Regions from separate parts of the Kitasatospora sp. NPDC094019 genome, predicted to be linked through region 1. Evidence: riboswitches for the same ligand, from Rfam matches in the RefSeq annotation. Region 1 holds a riboswitch; each other region holds the start of a gene.

Region 1 (7,670 bases):
GGTCCCGGGGTCGTGGCGCCGCAGGTCGGCGGCCCGCCGGGGATCGGCCTCCACCACCCGTACGCCGTGCCGCTCGGCGAGCCGGGCGGTCAGGGCGGCGGCGGTGTGTCCTGCCGTGTGTCCGGCACCTCGTCCTGCACCGTGTCCGCTGCTGTTTCCGGCGGCGCCGGTCGCGAGCGCGGCGGCGGTCCGCTCGGCCACCTCGTCCAGGGTGGCGATGTGGTTGTGGTGGGCGTAGAAGAAGTCCCGGACCTCGTCATGGGGTTCGGCCGGCCGAATGCCCTCCGCGGCCCCGGGCTCCCCGGTCCCGCCGAGATCCGCGATGCGCGCGGCCGCCGCCCGGTAACCCCGGTGCAGCGCGATCAGCGCGCGGGCGACCTCGGGGTGGTCGCGGCTCACCTCCGCGATCTCCTCGGCCGGGACGGCGCCGCCGCAGATCTCGTCGGCGAGCGCGGTGCGCAGGTCGGTGCCGAGACGTTCCTCCTCGGCCTCCGAGAAGAACTCGGGGTCGATCCCGAACACCTCCGAGATCCGCAGCAGCACGACGGCGGTGAGCGGCCGCTGGCTGTGTTCGATCTGGTTGAGGTAGCTGGTCGAGATGCCGAGCTCGCGGGCCAGCTCGACCTGGTTCATCCCGTGCTCGCGGCGGAGCCGGCGCAGCTTGGCGTGGGCGTAGATCTTCCGCCCGGTCGGACGTGCCATGGCGCCCACCGTTCCTCTCCTGTCCGGACGCTGCGAACGTACCACCGCGGCCGGTTCGCCGAATTCGCAGGAACCGCCGCTTCCCTGCGAGGAATCCGCAGGTGAGGGGCCATCGGCGGCGCGGCGGGCCATGGCCGACCCCTACCCGCCGCGGTACGGCGCCCACCGGTCGGCCACCGGGCGGTGGGCGCGCACGGCCGCCTCGACCCGCACGGCGTCCGCGGCGGACCTCACTTCGTGGACGCGCACCGCCCAGGCGCCTCGGGCGGCGGCCAGGACGGCGGTCGCCGTGGTCGCGTCGTCCCGCTCCCGGGCCGGGCGGGGCTCGCCGGTCGCCGGGTCCGCGAGGAGTTCGCCGAGGAAGCGTTTGCGTGACGGTCCCACCAGGAGCGGTCGTCCCAGCGCGTGCCAGGCGTCCAGGGCGGCGAGCAGCGCCCAGTCGTCGTCGCGGCTCTTGGCGAAGCCGAGGCCGGGGTCGACGATCACCTGGGCCGGGTCGACCCCGGCCGAGACCACGGCGTCCAGCTGGCGTTCCACCTCCGCGGTCACGTCGGCCACGACGTCCCGGTAGCCGGCCAGCGCGTCCATCGCCCGGGACTGCCCCCGCCAGTGCATGACGACGAACGGCAGGCCGGACCGGGCGACGGTCTTCGCCATCCGGTCGTCGGCCCGGCCTCCGCTGACGTCGTTGACGATCCGGGCGCCGGCGTCCAGCGCCGCCTCCGCCACCTCGGCCCGCATCGTGTCGATGCTCACCAGGACACCCTCGCGGGCGAGGCCCCGCACCACCGGGAGGACCCGGGCGAGCTCCTCCTGGACCGGCACCCGGCGGGCGCCCGGGCGGGTCGACTCCCCGCCCACGTCCACCATGTCGGCACCCTGGGCGGCGAGCGCGAGCCCGTGCGCCACGGCCCGGCCCGGATCCAGCCAGCTGCCGCCGTCCGAGAACGAGTCGGGCGTGACGTTGAGAATTCCCATCACCGCGCACCGGCCCCGGACGGGAAGGCCGGGAAGAGTGTTCGCCTGTCTTTCCATGCCTCTATTGTGCAACGTCCGGAGCCGCTGCGGATCCACTGCGCGAGCCTTGGATCCGGACATCGAAGGATGTCTTTCCGAACAAGCCCGTATCACTCTACGGACGCCAGCAGTGCCCTGTCCCGGATTCCGTATAGCCTCTCGGCATGACACTCGGAACCCCCTCCACCCGTAACGACCGGGCGGCATCCGTGCGCGATCTCCTCGCCACCGGGAAGCGTTCCTATTCGTTCGAGTTCATGCCACCGCGCAGTACCGCGGCGGAAGCCGGACTGTGGAATGCGATCCGCCGTCTGGAGGCGCTCTCCCCGACCTTCGTCTCGGTGACCTACGGCGCCGGCGGGTCGACCCGGGAGCGGACGGTGAAGGTCACCGGCCGCATCGCCCAGGAGACGACCCTCACTCCCACGGCCCACCTGACGGCCGTCGACCACAGCGTCGCCGAACTCAGGAACATCCTCGGACACTACGCCGACCAGGGAGTTCGCAACATCCTGGCGCTGCGTGGCGACCCGCCCGGCGACCCGCTCGGTCCGTGGGCCCGTCACCCGGACGGTGTCGAGTACGCGGCGGACCTGGTGCGGCTGATCAAGGAGTCCGGGGACTTCTGCGTCGGCGTGGCGGCCTTCCCGGAAATGCACCCGAGATCGCCGGACTGGGACTCGGAGATCCGCCATTTCCTTGCCAAATGGCGGGCCGGCGCGGATTATGCGATCACCCAGATGTTCTTCGAAGCGGACAGCTACCTCAGATTCCGTGACCGTCTCCAGAGCGTCGGATGCGATATGCCGGTGATCCCGGAAATCATGCCGGTGACCACGATCCGGTCGCTCCAGCGCATTCCGAGTCTCAGCACCGCGGTCATTCCGTCGGACTTCTCCGAGCGCATGTTCCGCCTTCAGGGCGACCCGGCGGCGGTCCGCTCCGCCGGAATCGAGCACGCCACCGCCATGTGCGGCCGGCTGCTTTCCGAGGGTGCGCCGGGGCTGCATTTCATGACCATGAACTTCTCCACGGTCACGACGGAGATCTACCAGAACCTGGGCCTGTCCTCCGTGGCCGTCTGAACGCCACTGCCGCCCGGGCGGCAGTGGCGCCGCCTGGGCGGGCGCGGCACCGCCGCCGCGCCCGCCCCCCGAGTTCGTGCCGACGGGTCAGCCGGCGAGTTCCTCGCGCAGGCGGCGGGCGGCGCCGACCAGGCTGTCGAGGGAGGCGCGGGTCTCGGTCCAGCCGCGGGTCTTGAGGCCGCAGTCGGGGTTGACCCAGAGCCGTTCGGCCGGGATCGCCGCGAGGCCGGCCCGGAGCAGTTCCACGGCCTCGTCGGTGCTGGGGACGCGGGGGGAGTGGATGTCCCAGACGCCGGGTCCGACCTCGCGGGGGTAGCCGGCGGCGGCGAGTTCGCCGGCGACCTCCATGTGGGAGCGGGTGGCTTCCAGGGAGATGACGTCGGCGTCGAGTTCGTCGATCGCGGTCATGATGGCGCCGAACTCGGCGTAGCACATGTGGGTGTGGATCTGGGTGTCGGCGCGCACGCCCGAGGTGGCGAGGCGGAAGGACTCGGTGGCCCAGTCCAGGTAGGCGGGGCGGTCGGCGGCGCGCAGCGGGAGGGTTTCGCGAAGGGCGGGTTCGTCGACCTGGACGACGGCGGCGCCGGCGGCCTCCAGGTCGGTGACCTCGTCGCGCAGGGCGAGGGCGACCTGGCGGGCGGTGTCGCCGAGCGGCTGGTCGTCGCGGACGAAGGACCAGGCGAGCATCGTGACCGGACCGGTGAGCATGCCCTTGACCGGGCGGTCCGTCAGGTCCTGGGCGTAGCGGAACCAGTCGACGGTCATCGGGTGGGGACGGGAGATGTCGCCGGCGAGGACCGGCGGGCGGACGTAACGGGTGCCGTAGGACTGCACCCAGCCGTGCCGGGTGGCGAGGTAGCCGGTGAGCTGTTCGGCGAAGTACTGGACCATGTCGTTGCGCTCGGGCTCGCCGTGGACCAGGACGTCCAGGCCGGCCTTCTCCTGGTAGGCGATCACCTCGCGGACCTCGGCCTCCATCCGCTCCCGGTACGCGGCGGAGTCGATCCGACCGGCGGTCAGATCGGCCCGGGCGACGCGCAGTTCGGTGGTCTGCGGGAAGGAACCGATCGTGGTGGTGGGCAGCAGCGGCAGGCCGAGGCGGGCGCGCTGGGCCTCGGCCCGCACCGGGTAGGGCTGGGCGCGCCGGGCGTCGGCGCCGGTGACGGCGGCGACCCGGTCGCGGACGGCCGGGGCGCGGGTGATCGGCGACGTGGCGCGGGAGGCGAGATCGGCACGGTTGGCGGCGAGGTCGGCGGTGATCGCGCCGGTGCCTTCGCGCAGTCCCCGGGCGAGCAGGGCGGTCTCGGCGGCCTTCTGCTTGGCGAAGGCGAGCCAGCGGGCGATCTGCGGGTCGATGTCGCGTTCGGTGGTGGCGTCGATCGGTACGTGCAGGAGGGAGCTGGAGGGTGCGACGTCGACGCGGTCGGCGAGGCCGAGCAGGGTCGCCAGGGTGGCGAGGGACCTCTCCAGGTTGTTGATCCAGATGTTGCGGCCGTCGACGACGCCCGCGACCAGGCGCTTGCCCGGCAGACCGCCCACGGCGGCGAGGTCGTCGAGGTTGGCGGCGGCGGGGCCGGTGAAGTCCAGCGCCAGGCCCTCGACGGGAGCCTTGGCGAGGATCGGCAGGGCTTCGCCGAGACGGTCGAAGTAGCTCGCGACCAGCAGCTTGGGCCGGTCGGTGAGGGCCCCGAGCTCGCGGTAGGCGCGGGCGGCGGTGTTCAGTTCGGCCGGCGTGCGGTCCTGGACCAGGGCGGGCTCGTCCAGCTGGACCCACCGCGCGCCGGCAGCCTTGAGCGCGGCGAGCAGTTCCGCGTAGACGGGCAGCAGTCGGTCGAGCAGGGTGATCGGCTCGAAGTCGGCGGCCACGCCCGGGGCGGGCTTGGCGAGCAGCAGGTAGGTGACCGGACCGACCAGCACCGGGCGGGCGTCGTGGCCGAGCGCGAGCGCCTCGGTGAGTTCGCCGACGGCCTTGGCGGAGTCGGCGGTGAAGACCGTGTCGGGGCCGAGCTCGGGCACCAGGTAGTGGTAGTTGGTGTCGAACCACTTGGTCATCTCCAGGGGCGCGACGTCCTGGGTGCCGCGCGCCATGGCGAAGTAGCCGTCGAGCGGGTCGGCGTCGACGGCGGCCCGGTGGCGCAGGGGGATCGCGCCGACGGCGACGGTGGTGTCGAGCACGTGGTCGTACAGCGAGAAGTCCCCGGTCGGGACCTCCTCGATGCCGGAGTCGGCGAGCTGCTGCCAGTTCCCGCGGCGCAGGTCGGCGGCCGTGGCCAGCAGCGCCTGCGCGGTGACCGCGCCCTTCCAGTAGCCCTCGATGGCCTTCTTGAGCTCCCGGTTGCGGCCCTGGCGGGGGTAGCCGTGGACGGTGGCCCGGGTGGCCGCGGCTGCGGACTTCGTGGTCAAGGGACTCTCCTTCGCGAGTCTTGCTCCTCAAGTGCCCGGTGACGGGACGAGGGCGCGAAGGGACGACGAGCCGGACGGCGGCCGCCGTGGACGGGCGTGCCTGAACCGCCTGCTGTGGTCGCCGACCCGCCCTCGAGGTCATCGGACAGCCGCCCGCGGATCCTCCGGGGGCGGGCAGCGGGCAGGTCTTCGGACTCGCGGGCACACCCGTCCTCGTCGAGGACGGGTACCTACTGGCCGTCGCTTCCCGGGTCCGGCTCGGACCCAGTGCGTATGACGGCGGTCGTTCCCGCTCACCGCTGCGGGGCAGTCCCGGACTGGCCAGTCGAATGGCGTCACCGGGTTCCCTCTTACGACGTCCTGCCTGGCGGGCAGGACGAACCAGCTACAGGGGCCAGCGTAGACGCAGACCGTCGCCCCGGGCAGCCCGTTCCACCATTCTGCCCACTGGTTGAGACCGCGTTCGGCCTGGTTCAGGCGGTCCGGTGGGTCCGGCGGCGGGCGGAGAGGCGGCGGGCCACGAGGACGGTGGCGACCGCCGCGGCCGCGAAGAGCGCCGTGTTGGCCGCGATCCCCGCGTCCGTCAGCCAGGCGGGGTCGGAACTGTCGGGCAGTCGCGTGGTGGCGAACAGGCCGCCCACGCCGGTCAGCAGCCCCCGGACGACGTAGACCGCCACCAGGGCGAGCAGACCGATCGGCAGGGTCAGGACGACGGCCGCGAGGTAGAAGCGGCCGTTCTCGGTCGCCCCGCCCAGCGCGGCCGACACCGTGACCAGGGCGACGTAGCACGCCGCCGCCCAGTTGGAAGCCCTCATGTGGATCCGTCCCCCTGTGTGTGTTCGCCGGTGCGGCCGGGCCGCACGGTGATGGTCCTCGCTGCCGCGTGTTCCCGCCACCCCGGCGGAACGAGCGGTTGGCCGAGGGTCCCCGGTAGCCGGTAGCCGGTAGCCGGTAGCCGGTAGCCGGTAGCCGGTAGCCGGTACCCGGGGACCCTCGGCCCGTGGTGCGTCCCGGATCAGCTGCCGTAGCGCAGCGAGACGGTGTCGCCCACGTTGACCGTGGTGGCGCGGGCGGCGGCGGTGGCGGTGCCGCCGTCCAGGCTGACCTTCCAGGTGGACGGGCCGCTGTTGGCGGTGCCGTTGATCGCGGTGACGGTACCGGTGCCGGTGGCCGGGGTGACGGAGGTGACGCAGCCGCTCGGCGTGGCGGTGGCGGCGGCGTCGAGGACGTCGCCCAGGGTGACGGTGCTGCCGGTCGGGGTGAGGGTGACGGCGCAGACCTTGGGCGTGGCGGTGCCGTTGTCGACGACGAGGGCGAGGCGGGCGGCGGTGCCGGCGGTGAAGGCGGTGGTGGCGGCCCACGCCGGTTCCCCGGCCGCGGTGGGCGCCGGCGGGGTGGCGGTGAAGCCCGCGCCCGCGACGGCCCGCAGGCCGTCGACGGAGGCGTAGGAGGAGGGGCTGGTGTCGGTGGGCAGGTACTTGAACCCGCCACCGGGCTTGAACTGCTGGGCGATCAGGAAGTCGACCGGGGTCTTGCCGGTGCCGCTGGTGAAGTCGGTGCCCTGGGGGTTGATGCCGCAGGCGTTGAGGCCGGAGACGGCCCAGCCGTTGGAGTCGGTGTTGGCGCCCCACATGGCGTTGAACGCGCCGGAGGACAGCAGCTTGCCCTTGAGGAAGTTCTTGGCGGCCACGACCGCCGGGTCGGTGTTGGGGACGCCGCCGACACACAGCGAGGCCATCGCCGCGCCGGTCATGTCGATGTCGCTGCCCTTGCCGAGTTCGGTCGGGTCACCGGCGGCCTTGCTGTAGTTCCAGCCGCCGTCGGTGTGCTGGTTGGCGCGCACGGCCGTGGCGGAGGCGTCGAGCAGCGCCTGCGGGACGCGCTTGGTGCCGCCCTGGGTCTTGGCGCCGCCGAGGGCGAGGAGCCCGAAGACGGTGCCGTTGAAGTTGGCGGACGGGCCGTAGTAGCCGGGCTCGGCGGTCTGCCAGTACGCGACGAGGTCGGCGATCAGGTTGCGGCCCGGGCCGACGCGGGCCGGGTCGATGCCGGCGGCGTAGGCGTTGAGGGTGCCGCGCTGGTAGTCGGTGGCGACGGGGGCGGCCCCCGGCCAGCCGGCGGCCGCGAGCTGGTTGCGGTAGACGAGGCGGGCGTTCTTGGTGGGGTCGCCGCCGGGGGTGACGTCGGCGGCGGCGGTCCCCGCGGCGGCCAGGGCGCTGAAGGCCCACTCGTTGGAGAGGCCGCCACCCGTCACATAGCTGCCGTCGGAAGCCTGGAGGGACTTCAGGTAGGTCACACCGGTGCTCTTCGAGGTGGCTATCTGGGCCGGGGTCGCGGTCGCGTGGGCCGGAACGGCCGACAGGACCAGGGCACCGGCGGCCACCGCGACGGTCACCGCGGAGGCGGCGCGGGACGGGACGGAGCGCGGGAGGGCGGGAACGGACACGGGGACTCCTCGGAGTGGCG
Region 2 (7,670 bases), on a different contig from region 1:
GCAGCAGGCCGAGCCGCAGGTCGGCCATGCCGACGATCGCGGTGAACGGGTATCGGACGTCACTCATGCATGCTCCCCAGGGGCTCCGGGCGGAAGGAACGGCAGCGATCCGGCCGCCGGCACCCCGCCCTCGATCAGCTTCCACAGCGCGTCGGTGTCGGCGTGTTCCTCGATCAGCTCGCCCAGCCGGTCGAGCCGGGCCTCCCGCGCGTCGGCGAAGGAGACGTCCGGCGCGGGGACGAACGCCCGGCCGGCCGCCGCCGCGACCTCGCGCAGCAGCGCGCGCCGGAAGCCGTCGTTCTCCAGCGCGCCGTGCCAGGTGGTGCCGAGGACGGAACCCGCCCGGCACCCGTCCAGGAACGGTTCGCCGCCCTCCACGGCGACGATGCCGTGGTGGATCTCGTAGCCCTCGACCCGTTCCCCGAACGCCTCGCCGACGGGCCGTCCGAGCACCTTCTCCGGGCCGAACCGGACGTGGGTCGGCAGCAGCCCGAGGCCGTCCACCGCACCCGCCTTCGACTCGACCTCGTCCACGATCGTGCGGGCCAGCATCTGGTAGCCGCCGCAGACGCCCAGGAGCGGCAGTCCGGCCGCCGCCCGGGCCCTCAGCACCGGTTCGAAGCCGCGCTCGCGCAGCCAGCCGAGGTCGGCGACGGTGGCCCGGGTGCCGGGCAGCACCACCAGGTCGGCGTCGGCCAGCTCCTCCGGCCGGGTGGCCCAGCGGACCAGCACGCCGGGCTCCTGGGCGAGCGCGTCCAGGTCGGTGAAGTTGGACAGCCGGGGGAAGCGGAGCACCGCGACCCGCAGCACCTCGGCGCCCAGCGGGCCGCGCGCGGCGGTCCGGTCGACGACGGTGGACAGGTCGAGCGAGTCCTCGGCGTCCAGCCACAGGTCCGGCAGCATCGGCAGGGTGCCGAGCACCGGACGCCCGGTCAGCTCCCGCAGCATCTCCAGCCCGGGGGCCAGCAGCCGGGCGTCGCCGCGGAACTTGTTGACGAACCAGCCGGCCACGTGCCGCTGGTCCTCCGCCGACAGCAGCGCCAGCGTCCCGTACATCGCCGCGAACACGCCGCCGCGGTCGATGTCCCCGACCACGACGACCGGCAGGCCGGCCGCGGTGGCCAGGCCCATGTTGGCGATGTCCCGGTCCCGCAGGTTGATCTCGGCGGGCGAGCCGGCGCCCTCGCAGACCACCACGTCGAACCGGCCGCGCAGGTCCGCCAGGCACTCCAGGGCCCGCTCCAGCAGCAGCGGCTTGCGCTCGCGGTAGTCCAGCGCGCCGACCTCGGCGACCGGGCGGCCCAGCAGCACCACCTGGCTGCGGCCGTCCCCGCCGGGCTTGAGCAGCACCGGGTTCATCGCCGCCTCCGGCTCGACCCGGGCGGCCTGCGCCTGCATCGCCTGGGCGCGGCCGATCTCGGCGCCGTCGGCGGTGACGAAGGAGTTCAGCGACATGTTCTGCGCCTTGAACGGCGCGACCGCGACGCCCTGGCGCGCCAGCCAGCGGCAGATGCCCGCCGTGACCACGCTCTTGCCGGCGTCCGAGGTCGTCCCGGCGACCAGCAGTGCCTTGCTCATGCCCGGTACCTCCGCTTCCTGTTCAGCGCCGCCCGCAGCAGCAGGTGCCCGGCGACGGTCGTACCCAGGGCCAGCGCGCCCACCCGCCGCGACAGCACGCAGGCCCGCTCGATGTCGTCCACCCCGACCGGCCGCAGGCCCTCGCCGAGGACCGGCCGGTGCTCGGTGCGCTCGCCGTACCGGAGCGTCCCGCCGAGCCGGACGCCGACCGCGCCGGCGAAGGCCGACTCGGCCTGGCCGGCGTTGGGGCTGGGGTGCGCGGAGCCGTCCCGCCGCCAGACCCGCCAGGCGGTGCGCGGTTCGGGCGCGGCGGCCACCGTCAGCAGCGCGGTCAGCCGGGCGCCCGGCCAGCCCGCCACGTCGTCCAGCCGGGCCGAGGCCCAGCCGAACCGGGCGTAGCGCGGGGAACGGTGGCCGACCATCGCGTCCAGGGTGTTCACGGCGCGGAACGCCAGCAGCCCCGGGGTGCCGGCCAGTGCGCCCCAGACCAGGGCGTTGACCACGGCGTCGGCGGTGTTCTCGGCCACCGACTCGACCACCGCGCGGGCCAGCTGCCGCTCGTCCAGGGCGCTCGGGTCGCGCCCGCACAGGTGCGGCAGCCGCTCCCGGGCCGCCGTCAGGTCACCGGCCGTCAGCGCGCGGCCGACGGTGCGGGCCTCCCGGGTCAGCGAGGTGCCGCCGAGCACCGTCCAGGTCGCGGCGGCGGCGAGGGCGGCCCGGCCGAGCGGGTGGCGGCCCAGCAGCCGGTCGGCGGCCACCGCCCCGGCCGCGACGGTGCCCACGCAGAGCGCGGTGAAGACGGTGCCGGCGGCGCGGTCGTCGCGCCACAGCAGCCGTTCGGCCCGGCCGGCCGCGCTGCCGAAGCCGGCCACCGGGTGGCCGCGGCGCGGATCGCCGAACCGGGCGTCGGCCAGGTACCCGGCGACGGCGCCCGCGCCGAACGCGGCGGCCCGGGTCAGCGGGCGCACGACGAGGTGCGCGACGAGGCGCGTGACGAGGTGCGCGGCGCGGCCTGCGGTGGGGTCGGGGTCGGGGCCGGGGAGAGGTCCCGGCCCGGCGGGGCAGCCTGCATCGCGTGCGTGTCCTCACTCAGGGTCCGCGCCCTGGATCGACGTACCGGGGGCGAGAGTCTCCTGGCTCCCGGGTCGGACGCGCTTCCGGGCCTTCCGGCGGCCGCTGACGGCCCTCCGTGGCTGAACTCCGGTCGTGCTCCCCGGTGACAGTGGCGGGACCGCGCCGGACTCGCACCGGCTTCCTCTGCTTGCCTCCGTAATGGCTGAAGGATCCCATCACGGGCCCGAAGGGGGAGTCAACCGAGGTCGCGGAGGGGTTGGTCACACGCCGGTGCCCTCCCGCCGACCCCCTCCGGGGCCGCGGCGCCGGACGCTCCCGACGCCCGGCGGCCCGCCGTTCCCCGTCGCTACCTCCGAGGCCGCCCGCCGCCGGACCGCGCCCCGCTGTGCGATCCTCCACCGCCGCCGGGCGGCGCGCCCGCCCCGCTTCGTGCGTTCGTCGGCTGGGGCGCCACCCGGCGCCGCGCCTACCGTCGGGACCCATGCGACCCCAGCGCCCCCACCTCTTCCCGCGTCCGGTCCGGTCCGCCCCCTCCGCCCCGCCGCCCCCGGTGCCGTTCTCGCCCGCCGCCGCCCGCGCCCACCGCGCCGCCCTCGGCCTGACCCCGGAGCAGGTCGCCGAGGGGATGGCCGCGCACGGCGTCCGGCTGCTGCCGGCCCACGTGATCGGCTGGGAGCACGGCGGGCCGCCGCCCGGCGAGGAGGAGTTCCTCGCCCTGGCCCGGGCGCTCTGGTGCCCGCCCGAGCAGCTGATGGGCGTCCGCCCGGAGAGCCTGCGGGACTTCCGGCTCGCCCGCGAGCTGACCCCGGACGGCGCGGCCCGCCGGATCGGCGTCCCGGCCGGGGAGTACCGGCGGGCCGAGGCCACCGGGCGCTGGGACGGCGACGCGGGCCCGACCGCCGCGCTCGCGCACGTACTGGGCCTGACGCTCCGGGAGCTGGTCGCGGCGACCGGCCGCGGCGCGGAGCTGGAGCGGCGGCTGCGGCGCTGCGTCGACGGTCGCTGGCAGCCGCAGGCCGGCGCGATCGGCCGGATCGTGCCGGTGGACCGGGCGGACCTCGACGCCGTCCTGCCGGTGCTCCAGGACGAGCGGCAGGTGCCCGCCCACTGGGGGTCCGGCGGCTGGGGGCCGGCCGGGGGCCCGGGCGGGCCGTCCGCCGCCGAGGTCCCGCCGGTCGAGCGTTTCTGGGCCCTGCTCGCCGGACGGGAGCCCGCGATCCCCGTGTGATCCCCCGTCGGTTCTGGCACTCTCGTTCCGACGGTCCGGTGCGACCTTCCTCACGTGGCAACCCGTACGGCCGTGTCCTGCTGGCCCGGCCGGGCTCCGGCCGGTGGACTGGGCGGTGACGTGGGTCCGGACACCGGTAGGCCCAGAACCGAGCAGCGGGGAGCGAGTATGCGTTGGGGAATCGCGGCCACCGTGGCCGCCGCCGCGGTCGGTACCGGGGCCGCCGTCCTGGTCATCGGCCGCCGGGCCTCGGAGCGGATGGTCCGCCCGGCCGGGGCCGCCCGGGAGCGGACCGGTCCGGTGGTGGTGCAGAGCCTGGGCGCCGGGCGGATCACCTTCACCCGGAGCGCGGCGAGCGAGCGCCCCGGCCGCTGGGCGGTCGAGTGGGGGGAGGACGGGCACGCCGTCGTCGAGGAGGTCCTGCACCGCGACGAACGGGGCGTCACCCGCCGGCTGACCCGGGCCGACCGGGGCACCCTCGCCCCCGGCACCGAGGTCCGCTTCACCCCCCGGGTGTACCTCGGCGACCCGGCCGAGGCGCTCGGTCTGACCTTCGGCGAGACCGCCGTCGAGGGCGAGCTCGGCGCGCTGCCCGCCTGGTGGCTCGACGGCAAGCGCGGTACCTGGGTGATCCTGGTGCACGGCCCGGACGCCGACCGGAGCCAGGTCCTGCCCGCCCTCCCGGTGCTGCACCGGCTCGGCCTGCCCGCGCTGGCGGTCAGCTACCGGGGCGACGCGGGCGCGCCGGTCTCCCCGGACGGCCTGGGCCACTTCGGCGAGACGGAGTGGCGGGACGTCGAGGCGGCGATCCGGCTCGCCCTGGACGGCGGCGCGGGCCGGGTGATCCTCTACGGCTGGTCCCTCGGCGCCACGATGGCGCTGCAGGCCGCCGCGCGCTCCGACTTCGCCTCCTCGATCAGCAGCCTGGTCCTGGACTCCCCGGTGCTGGACTGGCCGGCCACCGCCCGCCGGGACGCGGCCAGGGCCGGGTACCGGGGCGCGGCCGCCGAACTCGGCGCGCTGGCGGCCGAGGGCCGCACCGGCGTGGATCTGGCCGACTTCGCCCGCCTCGCCGACGGTACCGACCTGCGGGTGCCCACCCTGGTGCTGCACGGACCCGACGACCCGGTGGCGCCGTTCCGGGCCGCGGAGCGGCTGGCCGCGCGCCGTCCGTCGCTGGTGAACCTCCAGGCGTTCCCCGGCGGTGACCACGCCGCGCTGTGGAACACCGACCCCGACCGCTACGCCGAGACCCTGCGCCGCTGGCTCACGCCCTTCTGCTGAGCCGCCGTTCCCCGGCCGCCCGGCCCCGGGGTCCCGCCCCCGGTCCCGCCGCCCGGCCCCGCCCGCCCCCGGCCCCGTCCGGGGCGCGCGGGGCCGGGGAGCCGGGGGAGCGGCCGACGGGCGGCGGTCGGCGCGCGGGCCGACCGGGACCCCGCCCGGACCACCGGCCCCGCCCACCCGTCCGACCTGGCATGCACCCGCCACAAAGATCAAGCCAGTCGGTTTGGGCTCTGTTGCCCGATCTTGTCGATCCTCCCGCACCCCCGCCCCGCCCCGCCCGGACAACCGGATGTGACAGAAGGCCGGTACAAGGGGAAGACTGCTCGACGTGACGTCTCGGAATCCGCGCGACCGTGATGCCCCGCTCCCGCCGACGATCGGTTCCGGTGCGACGGTGACCCGTCTCCCCGGAACGGCCCACCGCCCCGCCGGCGCGAGGCCGGGGAGCCAGGGCGTACCCCGCCGACGAGGCCCCGCCCCCGCCCCCGGCCGCGGCCGGGTCCCCGTACCGGAGGGCTTCCCCGCTCCCGCCGAGCTGGCCCCGCTGGCCCGCCGGATGCTGGTCGACGCCGTCCGGATCGCCCGCTGGGCCGGCGACCTCGACGAGGTCGACAAGCGCGGCGAACTGCTCCCCGACGACGCCCGCGCCGCCGGCCGCGCCCTCGCCATGACGGTGGGCGCCGCCGCCAAGGCGTGGGGCCAGGCCCTGCTGGTCGGCCTGGTCGAGCCCCGGGACGGCGGCGCCGTCCCCGGCTGGCGCCTGCACGCCTGGGAGCACGACGACGAGGCGGTGATCCGCGGCTGGTCGACCCTGTTCGACGCCTGGACCCTGCTCGCCCCGGTGCCGCCCGCCGCCCTGCGCGGCGTGTTCGCCGTCCTCGCCGGACAGGCCGTCGACCAGGCACCCCAACTGCTCTCGTTCCTGCACCTGGTGGACGGCCCGGTCGCCGACATCGAGCTGCTGGAGCTGCTCCGGCGCGGCCTGGACGAGCGCCGGGTCGGCGGCGGCGAGGGCGCCTTCGGCCTCTCGCCCGTCCCGCACGCGGCCTCCGCCGTCTCCGCCGTCCGCGGCACCTGCCGCGAACCGCAGATCGACACCCCGGCCTCGCCCGCCGACGTCGCCGCCGTCCTGGACTGGATGCTCGACGGTCTGGCCGCCGTCGGCGCCCTGGTCCGCGAGGACAACGCGGCCGAGCTCTCCCCGCTCGGGCACTGGGCGGTGCGGGCCAAGCTGGAGGAGATCTGCACCGTCGCGCAGACCGCCGCCGGCCACATCGAGCAGAGCGCGATGGAACTGCTCAGCGCCTGCGCCGACTACTCGCCCGGCCCGGCCCGGGCCGAGTACCGGGCCTGGCTGGCCGCCCGCCCCGCCGACCGGGCGGTGGCCGAGCTGCTGGAGGCCGCACAGGGCGAGGACGCGCTGGTGCGCGGCCTGGCCTTCGAGGCGCTGCGAGTGGCCGGATCCACCGCCGAGCAGGCCGTGCGGGCCGCCGTCGACGAGCCGGTGCTGCGCCCCTACGCGCTGCTGTGGCTGGCCGAGCGCTCGGACGAGGGGGTCTCCCCGGCCGATGTGCTGGGCGCGGAGGACGCCGCCTGGCTCTGGGTGGACACCGCCGCGGCCGTGCTGGACCACGGGGAAACGGAACTTCTGGTGGGCCACGTCGAGGGCGCCTCGGCCGGCGACCCGGTGCGGCTGTTCGCCCGGGCCCGGCAGTCCGGGCACCCGCGGGCGGCCTCGGTGCTGACGGCCGTCTCCGGCGTCCACCCGGATCCGGCGGTGGCCCGGGCGGCCCGCCGCTCGGCGTTCAGCGTCCACCGCGGCGGCGCCTGAGCGAGCGGTCCCGCGCGCACGGCACGCGGACATGCGGAAGGGCCCGGCTCCCCGAGGGGAGCCGGGCCCTTCCGCATGTCCTGCGGCGTTCGTCAGCCGATCCGCGACTCCGCGCGGCGGGCCCGCACGTCGCCGACCTTCTGCCCCACCTTGCGGCGGATCACCAGCAGCGGCGCCATCGCGGCGAGCGCGATCTGCGCGAACGCGCCGATGTGCATCAGGTTGTCGCCGCCCGGCAGACCGGTCGCCCAGGCCGCCAGGCAGCCGATCGAGACCACGATCCAGCACAGCGTGGCGGTGGCCAGCAGACCCTGCGGCTTCGGGTACTCGATCCGGCTGACCATGAGGTACGCGGCGCCGAAGATGGCGAGCAGACCGGGCAGGAACGGCGGGTCGAGCAGCACGATGGCGATCACCGTCATCGCGCCCATCGGGCAGGGCATGCCCTGGAACACCCCGGGCCGCATCTTCACGGCGGAGAAGCGGGCGAGCCGCAGCACCACCGCCAGCAGCACCGTCAGCGCGATCAGCGCCGACAGCCGGCTGTTGGATCCCGGCGAGACCATGCCCCAGACCGCGACGAAGTAGGCCGGCGCGATGCCGAAGCTGATCAGGTCGGCCAGGTTGTCGAGTTCGGCGCCGAGCGCGGAGGAGCGCAGCTTGCGCGCCACCAGG
Region 3 (7,670 bases), on a different contig from region 1:
CGGGTCGATTCACTCTGTTTTGCCCAGGTTTACTCTTCCGGCTCCGCAGTCCGCCCTCCCGGGGCCGGACGCGGGGGCGAACAACGCGCGCCCGGAGTCACCGACAACCGGGGATGCCCGACCGTCCCGCACCGGCCTCGGCACCGGGAGGCGGAGTCCAGCGCCCGGACCGCACGGGTCCCACGGGTCACACGGGTCACACGGGTCGGCGGCACGCGGCGCATGGTCCGCAGCCCACGGTCCAGGCGGCGGTCCACCCCCGGATCACCCGCGATCTCCGCCAGGACCCGGCGTTGCCGGTCCGACGGCCCCGCTCCGTCCATCACCGCCGCCTCGCGCCTCGGCGCTCCGACCCCTCGGACATCGGCCCGGTGGCTCCTTCCCCACGCCCCGTACGCCCCGTACGCGGCGTACGCCGACAGCGCAACGCGTGCCCCGGCTCCAGTCCCGGTCCCGGTCCGCTGTAGCGTGACCGTGCCGGTGATCATCGGTCGGCCGCCGCGTGCCGTGCCACGCTCGCGCGGCCCCGGCCGGGAGCGTGGGGGGCGTGTTGGAGCCGCATCGGATCCTGCTGTTGGACGCGGCACCCGGGGACCTCCTCGGCGTGGAGCTGGAGCGGCTGCTCGGCCACGGCCTGGCCGTCACCCTGAACCTGCGGCGGGTCACCGACCGGGCGGCCGCGCGGGCCGCCTGGGGCGGGCGGGTGGAGTTCACCGACTTCGACCCCTTCGACGAGGCCGCCCTGGTCACCGAGACCCTTCGCGGCGGCGGACACCAGGCCGTCAAGTCCCGGGCCGGGGTGCCGTTGCGCGCCGCCTTCCTCGCCGCCGCGACCGGTTCCGCAGCCGGTGCCGGCGCCGCCGCCCGAGGGCTGCGGGTGGTGGGCCGGGCCGGGGCCGGCACCGATCACGTCGACCTCACCGCCGCCGCCCGCCACGGAGTCGTGGTCACCCACACGCCCGGGTCCAACGCCGGGGCGGTCGCCGAGTTCGCCCTGGCCCAACTGCTCGCCCTGACCCGGGACCTGGTCGGCCACAACGCGGCTTCCCACCGGGGCGACTGGCGCAGTCCGGCGGCACCGGCCCGGGCGCTGTCCGAACTGAACCTCGGCATCCTCGGCACCGGCCGGATCGGCCACGCCCTGGCCGGACGCGCCCGCGCCCTCGGCATGACGGTGCGGGGCCTCGGCCGCCGCCCGGCCGAGGCGGACGGCGTCCGGCGCGTGGACTCGCTGGCCGAACTGCTCACGACCAGCGACGTGCTGTCCGTCCACCTGCCGCTCACGGCGCGGACCCGGGACCTGATCGGCCACCGCGAACTGGCGCTGCTGCGGCCGGGCGCGATCCTGCTCAACACCGCCCGGGGCGGCATCGTCGACGAGCAGGCCCTGGCCGACGCTCTGCGCGACCCCGGGCACCCGCTCGCGGCGGCCGCCGTCGACACCTTCGAGCACGAGCACGCCGCGTTCGCCTCACCCCTGTTCGGACTCCCGAACGCCCTACTGACACCCCACGTCGCCGGCATGACCCGCGGCGCCATGGCCGAGGCCGCCGTCCGCTGCGCCGACCACATCGCCGCCCTCCTGGCCGGCCGCCCGACCGGCGTCCCGGTCGCGACCGGCTGACCTCGTGCTTCGACGTCCGGCTTCCAACCGGCCGAGCCGGTTCGCAGCAGACCCCCGCAGAGTCCGCCTGCTCGGCCGAGTACGAGCACGAGCACTCCGATCAGCCCCGACGGCGCTCGGTCGGGACCACCGCGGCGGTCCCGACGGCAGGCCCTCCCCCACCACCGACCGTCCGCCCCTGGGCTGCTGCCCGGCCTCGGAGCCGCGGCACCGGCAGCCGGCCCGCCGGCGGGTCGGCACGGAATCACGCAGCACGGGACGACGCACGAGCTGATCGAGCATCCGCCTCTGCCCCGACCCCTGCCGTTCGGCAGGGGTCGAATGCCCTGCCGGGTCCGATAGATGTGCCGATCTGCACATGTGCGGGTGGGGGTGCCGCGACCAGGATTGGGGGCATCGAGAGGGCGGCCGACCGGGCCGCCGGGGAGGGAGATCCACCATGTTCCGCATCCGTACCCGCAACCGTGCCACTGTCCGGACGGCCAGGGCCGCCGCTGCCGCCGGGCTGGCGCTCGCGGCGCTCACCGGCATCGCGCCGGCCTCCGCGGACGCCCTGTCCGGGGGCTCCGCGCCCGAGGGGCGGGGCGACCGGTCCGCGCGGCCCGCGACCGTCAGCGGCAGCGCCCGGATCTGGTACGCCTTCTCCCCGGAGGACGAGATCCGGTTCACCGTCGACGCCCGGGCGAAGCCGTACTCCCGCCCCCTCCCGGGGACCAACTCGCCCAACGGACTGCCCACCGACGCCGTGGGCACGGTCCGCTACTCGCACCGTGACGCGGCCTCAGGGACGGTCTACAGCGCCGAGGCCGAGGTGGACTGCCTGAGCACCGGAGGTCCGGTCGCCACCCTGACCGCCGTCATCAGCTCGGGCGCCGGGGGCTCCAAGGAGCGGATCGGTCTGAGCGTCTACCAGGGCAGCGGCCGCGACGGCGCCCGGCTCGGCTTCTCCTGGGGCGTGGTCAACCTCGACCTGGACGCCGACCAGAAGCCCTATCAGCCGGTGGTCGGCACCTGCATGGCCCCGGCCCCGTTCGCCCCGGTGCTGCGGGGCGGCTTCACCGTCCACCACGTGGAGTTGGAGGCCCCGAGGACGCCCGGCACGTAGGGCACGCCCGGGCCGGGCCGCCAGGGCGTGATCCGTCCGACGGACGCCGTGCGGGCACCCGGCCTGTGGGTCGGCCGGGCGCCCGCACGGAGAACGCGTCGAGCGGGTCCGCGGTCAGGGAGCGGTGATGCCCGGCTGGGCACCGGCGCCGAAGGACCAGCCCTCGACCTCGCCCGGGGCCGGGTTGTAGGAGCCGGCGCCGAGGCTGCTGTAGGTCCACGGGCCGCCGTGCGGGGCGTGCCAGTACGACCAGTAGGCGGTGCCGGTGGGGTTGGTGCAGGTCGTCGGCAGTGCGTTGATCTTGCAGACGAAGCCCGGGAAGCGCGGGTGGAAGGAGTAGGAGAAGCCGGCGCCGGTGATCGCGGCGAGGCCGCTGGCCGGGTCGCCCGGGGCGCAGCCGGTCTCGATGCCGCCGCCGAGGGCGGTGAAGTCGACGACCACGGTGACACCGGAGGTGCCGGTGCAGGCGGCGGCCCGGGCGGGCGGGGCGGTCGCGGTGGAGACGCCGAGCAGACCGGCGGTGAGGGCCGCGGCGGCGGCGAAGGCGCCGAGGGTACGGCGGGTGGGGCGAGGGGAGGTGTTCGTGGAGGTGGTCATGGAGGTGCTCCTCTGGTGCGGCGGGCGGCGGTGCGCGGTCTCGGGCGGGCGACCGTCAGGGGCGTGCGGCCGGGGCCGGGCAGGCCAGGGTGGGGGCGGACGGGCGGGCGCCGTGGGCGCTGAGGCCGGCGAGGCCCTGGCCGGAGAGGCCGAGCACGGCCTGGGCGGTGGCCCGGGTGGCGTTGGCGGGGTTGAAGCCGCTCGCGTCGTAGGCGACGGCGCCGCGCACGGCGGGGTCGGCGGAGCAGCCCTGCTGGAGCTTGACCAGGCTGCTCCAGCCCTTGAGGCCGCTGACGAGCCGGCCGCCGGGCAGCAGGGCGGAGGTGGCCAGGCCGGTGCTGTTGGCGTTGGAGGTGGTGGCACCGGCCGCGGCGAACCCGCCGTCGGTGTTCTGGTGGGCGGTCAGCCAGTCCAGGCCCGCCCTGGCCTTGGCGCTGCGGCCGGTGGCGGCGAGGGCCTGGGCCGCGAGTGCGGTGGCGTCGGTGTCGGCGGTGCAGGTCGCCTGGCCGAAGGCGACCGGGAAGCCGCCGTCGGCGCACTGGGCGGCGGCCAGGAAGTCGACGGCGGAGGCCGGGGCCCCGCCGGGGGTGCGCTGAAGGGCGATCAGGGCCAGGGACTGGCCGAAGGCGTTGCTGTAGTCGCCCCACTGGGAGCGGTCGGAGAAGCGGCCGCTCGGCGTCAGCAGGGATCGCAGCCGGGCGGGCAGGTCGACGCCGCCGAAGGCTGCCGGGGCGGCGCCGCGCACCTCGGCGGCCAGCAGCAGCTTGGCGGTGGCACCGGCGTACGCCTCGGTGGTGCCGTCGCCCAGGTAGCCGCCGAGGATGTCGGGCCGGGCGAGCCAGGCGGTGGCGCGGGCGGCCGCCTGGTCGGCGCTGCCGGCGGCGGCGAAGGCGAGCACGGCGTCGATGGTGAGGCCCTGGTCGGGGTAGGCGGTGCCGTCGAAGACCGACTCGAAGTGGTCGCCGTCGACGAGTTGACGGGCCAGCCAGCCCGCTGCGGCGGCGTCCGGGCGGTAGGTGCCGGTGGCACCGGTGGTGGAGGCCACGGGGGCCGCGGCGGTGGCGGCATGGGCGGCAGTGGCCGGAAGGGCGGCGGTCAGGGCCAGTGCGGATATCGCGAGCAGGCGGAGCGGGCGGTGGCGGAGCGCGGAGGCGGGCATGCGGGGCCTTTCCGGGCCTGGACGCACGGGCGGCCACCGGCGACCGTGCGGGGCAAACTGCCCGACGGCTCCGGGAGCCCCTGGCCGCAGACCACGACGGGAGGAGGGGACACACACCTCCGCCGACGGGTACTCGGGCTCGCCGCCGACTGCCGTCGGCGGCCTACCGTTGCGGGTCAGCGCCGGAATTGGACCGGACTTCCCCCGACGGCGGAGTCAGAACATGACGGCTCATGATGTCGGCTCGGCCGAGAGAGGGTCAAGGCCGGTGCGGGATCGAGCCGCCGACGGTGCGGGTGCGCGGTCTCCCGAGCACGGTCATCGAAGCACGGCCTCCCGAGCACGGCCTCCCGAGCACGGCCGCCGGAGCGCGGTCACCAGGACGGGGACGGCAAGGACGGGGACGACAGCGCGGGGACGACAGGGCCCGGTCACCGGGGCGCCGATGGGCGCCCCGGGCCGGCGACCGGGACCAGGAGCGGCGGACCGGGAGCGGAGGCCCGGTGACGACAGGGACCCGCCCGGCCGCCGCGGGGATGCGGCGGCCGGGCGGGAGACCGGGGCGGACGAGGTCCGGGCCTTCGGGGTCGGAAGCCCTGGATCGGACCTCGGGGCAGCCGCCTCCGGTCAGCAGGTGCCGGCCGCGCGCTCGCGCACGACCAGATCGGTGCGGCCCGCCGTGGCGTCCAGCCAGACCACCCGGGTGCCACGGTCGGCCACCGGGGAGTACTGACCGCCCCGGTTGCAGGACATCCGCTCGGGGGTGCCACCGGTGAGCGGGAACTGCCAGACCTTGGGCAGGTCGGCGTTCTTGGTGCCACCCGTCACCCGGCGAGCGGCGTCGGCGAAGGTGACCGCCCGGTCGGAGGCGGTGAAGCCCGCGATCCGGCGCGGCTCGGCGCCGGTGCCGGTGCCGGGCCGAGGGCCGGCGGGCAGGAGATCGGTCACGCCGGAGCCGTCCAGCGCGCCGGAGCGGATCACGCTGCCCTTCGCCGGGTCGAACGGTGTCTCGACCCACAGCAGTCGCCCGCCGACGAGGCGGGTACCGGAGACGTCGGTCCCGGAGGTGGTGTTCGGGTCGTCCACCACGTACTGGGCGACCACCTTGCCGGCGGCGAGCGAGTAGACGGTCGGCGCGCTCACCGTCCGCTCACCGGCCTGCCAGCTCTCGGTCCAGGCGAGCAGGCCGTTCTGGAAGGCGAGACCGGCGGCGCCGTGGCCCTCCGGCAGCGCGATCGGCACCGCCGGGGCGCCGTCGCGGGAGATCGCGGGCCCGCCGCGGCCGGTCGCCTGGTCCGTCATCAGGAAGGCGATGTCGCCGCCGGAGACCTTGACGTCGCGGAGGTACTGGTTCACGCCGCGGTGGACGCTGCGCACCGGGCCGCCGGCGAGCGGCCGGGCCAGGACCTCCATGCCCCAGCTGCCGTCGGCCCCCGCGCCCATCGCCACCCAGGTGGCGGTCGTGCCGTCGGTCGCGGGCCAGCCGTGCGAGCGGCCGTCCTCCGGGCTGAGCCGGGTGGGCTCGGCGGAGCCGCCGACGGCACCCGCGTACACGGCCATGCTTCCCCTGGCCCCCTTGCCTGCGGTGGCCGCCACCCAGCGGCCGGCCGCGACGTCCGGTGCCATGCTCTCGGTGGAGAGTTCGCGCAGCAGCGGCCGACTGTCCACGCCGATCCGGCGCTGCCAGCCGTCCTTGATCCCGTGGGCGTCGAACGCCCCGGCCACGGTGCGGAGTCGGGCGCGGTCGAGACCGAGCGCACGGCCCGCGGCGAGGACCGCGTTGCGGGCGTCCACGAAGTCGTCCAGCGGAGTGAGGTACTCGGCGAGGGCGCGGTAGACCAGGCGGTCGGCGAGAAGCGGGTCGAGGGTGCGCCGGATGTCCCACAACGCGCCCGAGAAGACGGTGGAGTTGAGGTGGACGCCGCCGTTGTCGACCCCGGCCGGCGCCCCGACGTAGTCGGCCACGGTGGTACGGCGGTCGTCCATGCGGCGGCCGGCGCACGCCTCGGGGGTGCCGGTGCGACAGAGGTCCTCGCCGAGCAGCGCGGCCCTGGGGTCGGTCATCGGGATGTTCCGGCTGGTCACCTCGATGGCGTTGCCGAAGTAGTCGGCGAGGGCCTCGTCGAGGGCGCCGGACTGGCCGAGGCCGACCAGCTCCGCGGTGTACTTGACGACGCCGTGGGTCATCTCGTGACCCGCCACGTCGCGCGCGACGGAGAACGGGCGGTACTTGCCGCTCGCGCCCCCGTAGATCATCTTCTGGCCGTCCCAGTAGGCGTTGTCCAGGGGCTCGCCGAAGCTGGTGACGTTGACGACGGAGGTGATCGGTCCGGCCTTGCCGTCGATCCCGTCGCGGCCCAGGCGGTCGCGGTAGAAGTCGTACACGGCGGCGGCGTTGAGGTGCGCGTCGGTGGCGCCGCTGGTGCCGGTGGAGGCCGGGAAGTCGGTGCTCGCCGAGGCGGCCGGGCGGGCGTCGGGCGGCAGGGTGCGGTCGAAGTCCATCACCTCCCGGCCGGCCGCGTCGTAGGTGGTGACGGTGGCGGGGCGGGTGAGGTCGACCAACTGGTAGGTGCCGTCAGGGAGTCGGCCGATGTCGACCCGGACGGGGCGGCCGAGGGCATCGGGGGCGGTACCGGTGGCGGGTTCGACGGCGGGGGCGCCCGCCGCCGGAGCAGCGGCCGCGGCCACCGGGGCGCCGAGCGGGTACGGCGCGCGCACCTCGTAGGAGAGCGCGACCTCCCCGACGGCGGCGTCCACGAACACCTCCTGCGCCTTCGCCGCCCAGACCGCCGGATCGCTCCCGCGCACGGTGAAATGGCGGACGAGCCGGCCGGCGCCGCCGGGCAGCACCACCAGGCCGTGGTCCTCGGCCGCGACGCCCGCTCGGGCCGCCGGATCCTGGACCGCGCCGATCGCGAGTCGGCGCAGCGCCTCGTCCGGGACGGTCTGCGCGGTCGGGGCGGTGAGGCCGGTGAAGTACTTGCCGCCGGCCGACTCGACCCGCCGCCCGGCGCCTTCGCCGACCAGGTGGACCAGGTACCTGGCGCCGAACACGGGTATGCCGCCGTACCGCTGCTCGAACTTGACGGTGCGCCGGCCGTCGGCGGCGCGCTCCACGCCGGCCTCGGCGAGCTGTGCGGGGTCGATCCGGTAGCGGTCCTGATGGGCCGCCAGGTGGGCGCGGG
Region 4 (7,670 bases), 510 kb from region 1:
TCATGTCGTCGCCGGGAGTCTCCCGTTTGGTGGCCACCAGGTGCGCCATCGCGGCGAACAGGTCGCCGAGGAGGGCCTCGGCCCGTTCGGGGGTGGCGCCGGTCTCCAGCACGCCGTCGACCACCCGCCGCACCTCGGGGCGCTGCTCCTCGGGGACGCCGAAGAGGTCGCAGATCAGGGTGGTGGGCAGCGGGTAGGAGAGCCGGGTGTGCAGGTCGACCGGTTCGCCGGGGGCGGTGGCGCGCAGCTCGTCGAGCAGGGCGGCGACGATCGCGCGCACCCGGGGCCGCAGGGCCTCCACCCGGCGCGGGCCGAAGGCGGGGGCGGTCAGGGTGCGGAGGCGGTGGTGGTCCTCGCCGTCGCTGGTGAACATGCTCTCGACGGCGACCCAGCTGGCCAGCGGCCAGTCCGGGCCGACCCGGCCGTCGATCCACTCGGGCCAGTGGCGGCGGGCGTTCTTGGCGAGCCGGGGGCCGGCCAGGAGCTGCCGGGCGACCTCGGCGCGGGTCACCGACCAGGCGAGGACCTTGCCGGGGAGTTCGACCCGGACGGCCGGGCCGTGGGTGCGCAGATGGGCGGCTTCGGCGTGCGGGTCGGCGGCGTGGGGGTCGAGGACGTGGGTGAACGGGCAGCGGGGTTCCACGGGGCCCTCCTCGGTCGGGGAGCGGCGGGCCGGACGACCGGCCGTCTGTGACCGTACGGCGGGTGCGGTGGTGGGGAAAGGGCGCCCGGCGGTGTGCCGGACGCCCCCAGCGGCGCCCCCGCGCACCGTGCGGAGCGTTCGGCGGCCCCGGCCACGTGGCCGTGCGGCGGCCCCGGTCGTGTCCCGTCCTTATGACAACGGCATTGACGTGTCTCGCGGTCGCCGGTTTCATGGCACGCACTTCACCCCCACCCCCACACCCCCCACCAGCAAGGCGGTGATCCCTTGGCATCGACGGCGAAGGCCACGGGCAGCGGTCCGAGAACGGACAGCTACGGCCCCCAGGACTCCATGCCCCGGTCCCTCGGCCTTATCGACGGGGCGGCGATCGCCGCCTCCAGTACCGCCGCGACCAGCAGTATCGGCATCGGCCTCGGTCTGATGGCCGGCGTCGTGGGCCTCCACCTGCCCGCGATCATGCTGCTGGCGTTCCTCCCCGTGCTGGCCATCGCCGGCGGCTACGGGCGGCTGAACCGCTCGGAGCCGGACGCCGGCAGCAGCTACCGCTGGGTCGGGCGCACGCTCAACCCCTGGCTCGGCTTCCTCACCGGCTGGGTGAACACCGTCGGCACCGTGGTGTTCATGGCCTACACCACCACGGTGACCGGTTCCTCGATCGTCCAGCTCCTCGACGAGGCGCACCTGCGCAGCGTCGCCGGGCTGCGGCTGGACGCCGACTCGACCGTGCAGTGCACCCTGATCGGCCTGGTCGTCCTGGTCGGCGCCGCGCTGGTCGCGGTTCGCGGGCTCGGCCTGGCGGCGCGGCTGCAGAAGGCGCTGCTGGTGTTCGAGTACGCGGTCCTGCTCGGCTTCTGCGGCTACGGGCTGTTCGCCGGCGACCAGCCGTTCTCGCTGGACTGGTTCAACCCGTTCACGATCCCGTCCTTCGACGCGGTGGCCCAGGGCATGGTGCTCGCGGTGTTCTGCTACTGGGGCTTCGAATCGGTGTTCAGCGTCGGAGAGGAGGTGCACGACCCCCGGGACGCCTCCCGGGCCGGCACCCTCGCCCTGGTCGTGATGCTGCTGCTGTTCCTGCTCGCCGGCACGGCTTTCCAGCGGGTCCTGCCGCTCGACGAACTGGCCGACAACGGCGCGCACGGCCTCACCTACTTCGGCGCCCGGCTCGCCGACCAGCCACTCGCCGCGCTGCCCCTGATCGCGCTGATGTTCTCCGCGGTCGCCTCGCTGCAGTCCTCGGTGATCCCCACCGCCCGCGGCCTGTTCGCGATGGGCCGCGACGGCGTGCTCGGCCCCGTCTGGACCAGGCTGCACCCCAAGCACCGCACGCCCGCGGTCGGCACCCTGCTGATCACCGGGGTCGCGGTCGCCCTGGCGCTGTGCTCGATCGTCATCCCGACCGTCAACGACCTCATCTCGGCGGCCGTCAACGCGATCGGCATCATCGTCGCCCTCTACTACGCGCTCACCGCGGTCGCGGCCGCCGTCCGGTTCCGCCACCTGCTGCGCACCGACCTGGTGGAGGGGCTGCGCGCGGTGGTCGGCCCGCTGCTCGGCGCGACGGTCCTGCTGGTCGTCGGTGGCTACCTCGCCTGGAGCTTCTACGACTCCACCGACCACTTCGAACTCTCCGCCGACAACGGCTGGTTCGAGCTCACGGTCGTGGTACTCATGATCGTCACCGGTCTGCCGGCGGCGGCCTGGGCGCGCTGGCGGCGGCGCTCGGCGTACTTCCTCGGCGAGGCCGCGGGGACGCCCGAGCACGGCTGAGGTGAGGGCGCCGAGGGTGTCCCGGAACGTCCGAGGGCGCCCCGGGGCACCCGAGGACGGCCGAGGACGCGGGCCGGGCGGACCCCCACCCGCCCGGCCCGCGCCTCGTCCCCCGCCGGGGGCACACCGCACAGGGGGCTCCCGGCAGCACACGGCGCTTCGCACCGCCCGCACCGCCCGCACTCCCGAACTCCGCACCGCCCGCACCACCCGTCCTTCGCACCACCCGTACCTCGCACACCCGCACCACCCGAGAACGGAGCACCACCCATGACCAAAGCCGATCTGGTCTTCACCCGCGGCCCCGTGCACACCGGCGACGCCGCCCGCACCCGGGCGACCGGCCTGGCCGTCACCGGCGGACGGATCACCGCCGTCGGCCACGACGAGGTCCGGGACCTGATCGGCCCGGGCACCGAGGTCGTCGACCTCACCGGCAAGCTGCTGCTGCCCGGCTTCCAGGACGCCCACATCCACGCCGTCGGCGGCGGCACCGAACTGGCCACCTGCGACCTCACCGGCACCGTCGGCGTCGCCGACTACCTGGAGCGCATCCGCGCCTACGCCGACGCGAACCCCGACCAGGAGTGGATCACCGGCAGCGGCTGGTCGATGGAGAGCTTCGAGGGCGGCCTGCCGACCCGGCAGCTGCTCGACTCCGTCGTCCCCGACCGCCCGGTCCACCTCACCAACCGTGACCACCACGGCGCCTGGGCCAACACCCGCGCCCTGGAACTCGCCGGTGTCGACCGCGACACCCCCGACCCGGCCGACGGCCGGATCGAGCGCGAGGCCGACGGCACCCCCAGCGGCGTCCTCCAGGAGGGCGCCAGCGCCCTGGTGGCCCGGCTGATCCCGCCGATCACCGCCGCCGACCGCCTCGACGGACTGCTGTGCGCCCAGCGCCTGCTCCACTCCCTCGGCATCACGGGCTGGCAGGACGCCCTGCTCGGCGAGTTCAACGGCATGTCCGACCCTTCCGACGCCTACCTCGCCGCGGCGCGCTCCGGTGCGCTGACCGCCCGGGTGAACGGCGCCCTCTGGTGGGAGCGCGAGCGGGGCGCCGAGCAGATCCCCGAGCTCGTCGAGCGCCGCACCGCCCTCGCCCACGGCCGGTTCCGGGCCGGCTCGGTCAAGATCATGCAGGACGGCATCGCGGAGAACTTCACCGCCGCGATGACCAGCCCCTACCTGGACGGCTGCGGCTGCGCCACCGCCAACTCCGGCCTCAGCTTCGTCGACCCCACCGCCCTGCGCGAGTACGTCACGGCCCTCGACGCACTCGACTTCCAGGTGCACTTCCACGCGCTCGGCGACCGGGCGGTGCGCGAGGCGCTGGACGCGGTCGAGGCGGCCCGCGCCGCCAACGGGTGGCGCGACACCCGCCACCACCTGGCCCACCTCCAGGTGGTCCACCCCGACGACGTGCCCCGCTTCGCCCGGCTCGGCGCCATCGCCAACATCCAGCCGCTGTGGGCGGCGCACGAGCCGCAGATGGACGAGCTGACCATCCCCTTCCTCGGCCCGGAGCGCGCCTCCTGGCAGTACCCGTTCGGCGCGCTCCAGCGGGCCGGGGCCACCCTGGCGGCCGGCAGCGACTGGCCGGTGAGCAGCCCGGACCCGCTGGCCGGCCTGCACGTCGCCGTCAACCGGCGCGAGCCCGACGCCGGGGACGACCGGGTCTTCCTGCCGGAGCAGCGGCTCGACCTGGCGTCCGCGATCGCCGCCTACACCGCGGGCACCGCCCATGTGAACGGGCACGACGACGCCGGGGTGCTCGCGCCCGGTCTGCTGGCCGACCTGGTCGTGCTGGACCGCGACATCCTCACCGGCCCGCCGGAGGAGATCGCGTCGGCCCGGGTGCTGCGCACCTACGTCGGGGGCGAGCTGGTCCACGCCATCGACTGACGTCGCGTCAACGTCCGTCCGGGCCCCGGGGCGCTGTCCCCCGGGGCCCGTCGCGTTCCCTGCGGAGACCGCCGCCGCGCCCGGGCGGTGAGGCGCTCTGGACTTACTAGGACGTCCAACTATATGGTCGGAACAGGTCCGCGGTGTCAGGGAAGCCGGTGTGAGTCCGGCACGGTCCCGCCACTGTGACCGGGGAGTTCGTCCTCGCAGGAGTTCGGCCACTGGCAGCCAGCCGGGAAGGCCCGGGGGCGCGCGTCGATCCGGGAGTCAGGATACCGGCCGCGGATGGTCCGTGTTTTCCACGAGGATGGAGACGACACGCATGAATCCGGGCTGCTCCCGTTCCACCGCCCCCGGCTGTGCCGTGCCGACGAACCCCGGGGCGCACCCGCGCTGACGGTTCGTCCGCCGCCGCCGTCCCTGCCGCCGGGCGCACCACCGTGCTCCCGCGCACCGGCGCGGCCTCCACTCCTCCTCTCCCCATCCTGACGAGAGAAGGAACCGATGGTCCCCGAGTCCACCACCCCCGACCCGATCGTGCCCCACCCGGCCGTTCCCGAGCTGACCCACTTCATCGGCGGCAAGCGCACCGCCGGGACCTCCGGCCGCTTCGGCGACGTCCACGACCCCAACACCGGCCGGGTCCAGGCCCGGGTGCCGCTGGCGAGCCGCGCCGAGGTCGAGGCCGTGATCGCCGACGCGGCCCAGGCCCAGCCCGCGTGGGCGGCCTGGAACCCGCAGCGCCGGGCCCGGGTGCTGCTGCGCTTCCTCCAGCTCGTCGAGCAGGAGCGCGACACGCTCGCCCGGCTGCTCTCCGCCGAGCACGGCAAGACCGTCGCCGACGCCCACGGCGACCTCCAGCGCGGCCTGGAGGTGGTGGAGTTCGCGGCCGGTATCCCGCACCTGCTCAAGGGCGAGTTCACCGACAACGCCGGCACCGGCATCGACGTGTACTCGATGCGCCAGCCGCTCGGCGTGGTCGCCGGCATCACCCCGTTCAACTTCCCGGCGATGATCCCGCTCTGGAAGGCCGCGCCCGCGCTGGCCTGCGGCAACGCCTTCGTCCTCAAGCCGTCCGAGCGTGACCCCTCGGTGCCGCTGCGGCTCGCCGAACTGTTCCTGGAGGCCGGACTGCCGCCCGGCGTGCTGAACGTGGTGAACGGCGGCAAGGAGGCCGTCGACACCCTGCTGGAGGACCCCCGGGTGCAGGCGGTCGGCTTCGTCGGTTCCACCCCGATCGCCCAGTACGTCTACGCGACCGCGGCCGCCCACGGCAAGCGGGCCCAGTGCTTCGGCGGCGCCAAGAACCACATGATCGTGATGCCCGACGCGGACCTCGACCAGGCGGCCGACGCGCTGGTCGGCGCCGGCTACGGCTCCGCGGGCGAGCGCTGCATGGCGATCTCGGTGGCCGTCCCGGTCGGCGAGGAGACCGCCGACGCGCTGGTGGCCAAGCTGGTCGAGCGGATCGGCGCGCTGAAGGTCGGCCGCTCGGACGACCCGGCGGCGGACTTCGGCCCGTTGGTCGGCCGGGACGCGCTGGAGCGGGTCCGCGGCTACCTGGACCTCGGCGTCGAGGAGGGGGCCGAACTCGTCGTCGACGGCCGCGACTTCCGGCTGGAGGGCCACGAGGAGGGCTTCTTCCTCGGCCCCTCGCTGTTCGACCGGGTGACGCCGGAGATGCGGATCCACCGGGAGGAGATCTTCGGCCCGGTGCTGAGCGTGGTCCGCGCCGCCGACTACGAGGAGGCCCTGCGCCTGCCCAGCGAGCACGAGTTCGGCAACGGCGTGGCCATCTACACCCGCGACGGCGACACCGCCCGCGACTTCACCCGCCGCGTCAACACCGGCATGGTCGGTGTCAACGTGCCGATCCCGGTGCCGATCGCGTACCACACCTTCGGCGGCTGGAAGCGCTCCGGCTTCGGCGACCTCAACCAGCACGGCCCGGACTCGATCCGCTTCTACACCCGCACCCGCACGGTGACCTCGCGCTGGCCCTCCGGGGTCAAGGAGGGCGCCAGCTTCACCATGCCGACGATGGGATGAGCGCCGTGCACGATCTCACCGACGACCAGCGCGCGATCGCGGAGACCACCAGGGCCTTCGCCGACGAGCACCTCGCCCCGCACGCGGTGGAGTGGGACCTCGCCAAGCACTTCCCGGTCGACGTGCTGCGCAAGGCCGGAGACCTCGGCCTGGCCGGCGTCTACGTCCGGGAGGAGTCCGGCGGCTCCGGCCTCACCCGCCGCGACGGCGCGGTGGCCTTCGAGGCCCTCGCCACCGGCTGCCCGTCCATCGCCGCCTACCTCTCCATCCACAACATGGTCGCCTGGATGATCGACCGCCACGGCGACGACGCCCAGCGCGCCCGCTGGCTGCCGCGCCTGTGCACCGCCGAACACCTGGGCGGTTACTGCCTGACCGAACCCGGCGCCGGCTCCGACGCCGCCGCCCTCACCACCCGGGCCGTCCGCGACGGCGGCCACTGGGTGCTCGACGGCGTCAAGCAGTTCATCTCCGGTGCCGGCAGCGCCCAGGTCTACCTGGTCATGGCGCGCACCGGCGGCCCCGGGCCGAAGGGCGTCTCGGCCTTCCTGGTCGACCGGGACGACCCGGGACTCTCCTTCGGCGCCAACGAGCGCAAGATGGGCTGGAACGCCCAGCCGACCCGGCAGGTGGTCCTGGACGGCGTGCGGGTGCCCGCCGACCGGCTGCTCGGCGCCGAGGGCGAGGGCTTCCGGATCGCCATGAACGGGCTCAACGGCGGCCGGCTCGGCATCGCCGCCTGCTCCCTCGGCGGCGCCCAGAGCGCGCTGGAGCGCACCGTGGCCCACCTGGCCGAACGCGAGGCTTTCGGCGCCCGGCTGCTGCACGCCCAGGCGCTGCAGTTCCGCCTGGCCGACATGGCCACCGAACTGGAGGCCGCCCGCGCCCTGTTGTGGCGGGCCGCGGACTCCCTGGACCGGGGCGACGCCCGCGCCCCGCAGCTGTGCGCGATGGCCAAGCGGCACGCCACCGACACCGGCTTCGAGGTGGCCAACCAGGCGCTCCAACTGCACGGCGGCTACGGCTACCTGGCCGAGTACGGCATCGAGAAGATCGTCCGCGACCTGCGGGTGCACCAGATCCTGGAAGGGACCAACGAGATCATGCGCGTCATCGTGGCCCGCGGCCTGACCGGGGCCGCCTGATGGCCGGGACCGACATCGAGGAGGTCCTGGTCCAGCGCGAGGGCCGGGCCGGGCTGATCGTCCTCAACCGTCCCGCGGCCCTGAACGCCCTCACCCACGGGATGGTCCGGCGGATCTCCGCCGCGCTGGACGCGTGG

What was found. A riboswitch is a leader RNA that binds a small molecule or an ion and turns the genes downstream of it on or off. The one in region 1 is predicted to bind cobalamin.
Region 2: it holds a riboswitch for cobalamin, as region 1 does, so the genes downstream of both, ACIQ9P_RS23890 (cobalamin biosynthesis protein) here and metE (5-methyltetrahydropteroyltriglutamate--homocysteine S-methyltransferase) in region 1, are expected to answer to the same signal.
Region 3: it holds a riboswitch for cobalamin, as region 1 does, so the genes downstream of both, ACIQ9P_RS36060 (peptidase) here and metE (5-methyltetrahydropteroyltriglutamate--homocysteine S-methyltransferase) in region 1, are expected to answer to the same signal.
Region 4: it holds a riboswitch for cobalamin, as region 1 does, so the genes downstream of both, ACIQ9P_RS05415 (CoA-acylating methylmalonate-semialdehyde dehydrogenase) here and metE (5-methyltetrahydropteroyltriglutamate--homocysteine S-methyltransferase) in region 1, are expected to answer to the same signal.

The regions. Positions count from the first base shown of each region.
Region 1 covers NZ_JBIWIF010000002.1:581,026-588,695, forward strand. The annotation lists gene ACIQ9P_RS07605 (short-chain fatty acyl-CoA regulator family protein) at 1-702, opposite strand, end outside; gene folP (dihydropteroate synthase) at 844-1,680, opposite strand; gene metF (methylenetetrahydrofolate reductase [NAD(P)H]) at 1,884-2,804, shown strand; gene metE (5-methyltetrahydropteroyltriglutamate--homocysteine S-methyltransferase) at 2,892-5,207, opposite strand; cobalamin riboswitch at 5,370-5,608, opposite strand; gene ACIQ9P_RS07625 (hypothetical protein) at 5,681-6,022, opposite strand; gene ACIQ9P_RS07630 (hypothetical protein) at 6,223-7,599, opposite strand.
Region 2 covers NZ_JBIWIF010000010.1:284,427-292,096, forward strand. The annotation lists gene ACIQ9P_RS23880 (putative cobaltochelatase) at 1-67, opposite strand, end outside; gene ACIQ9P_RS23885 (cobyric acid synthase) at 64-1,578, opposite strand; gene ACIQ9P_RS23890 (cobalamin biosynthesis protein) at 1,575-2,546, opposite strand; cobalamin riboswitch at 2,685-2,884, opposite strand; gene ACIQ9P_RS23895 (helix-turn-helix domain-containing protein) at 3,134-3,880, shown strand; gene ACIQ9P_RS23900 (alpha/beta hydrolase family protein) at 4,049-5,164, shown strand; gene ACIQ9P_RS23905 (hypothetical protein) at 5,559-6,995, shown strand; gene ACIQ9P_RS23910 (CDP-alcohol phosphatidyltransferase family protein) at 7,088-7,670, opposite strand, start outside.
Region 3 covers NZ_JBIWIF010000026.1:83,819-91,488, forward strand. The annotation lists gene ACIQ9P_RS36045 (NAD(P)-dependent oxidoreductase) at 548-1,624, shown strand; gene ACIQ9P_RS36050 (hypothetical protein) at 2,064-2,729, shown strand; gene ACIQ9P_RS36055 (flagellar hook-length control protein FliK) at 2,844-3,326, opposite strand; gene ACIQ9P_RS36060 (peptidase) at 3,382-4,485, opposite strand; cobalamin riboswitch at 4,592-4,731, opposite strand; gene ACIQ9P_RS36065 (M4 family metallopeptidase) at 5,113-7,670, opposite strand, start outside.
Region 4 covers NZ_JBIWIF010000002.1:68,549-76,218, forward strand. The annotation lists gene ACIQ9P_RS05400 (cytochrome P450) at 1-643, opposite strand, end outside; gene ACIQ9P_RS05405 (APC family permease) at 995-2,431, shown strand; gene ACIQ9P_RS05410 (amidohydrolase) at 2,702-4,339, shown strand; cobalamin riboswitch at 4,447-4,638, shown strand; gene ACIQ9P_RS05415 (CoA-acylating methylmalonate-semialdehyde dehydrogenase) at 4,844-6,388, shown strand; gene ACIQ9P_RS05420 (acyl-CoA dehydrogenase family protein) at 6,385-7,533, shown strand; gene ACIQ9P_RS05425 (enoyl-CoA hydratase/isomerase family protein) at 7,533-7,670, shown strand, end outside.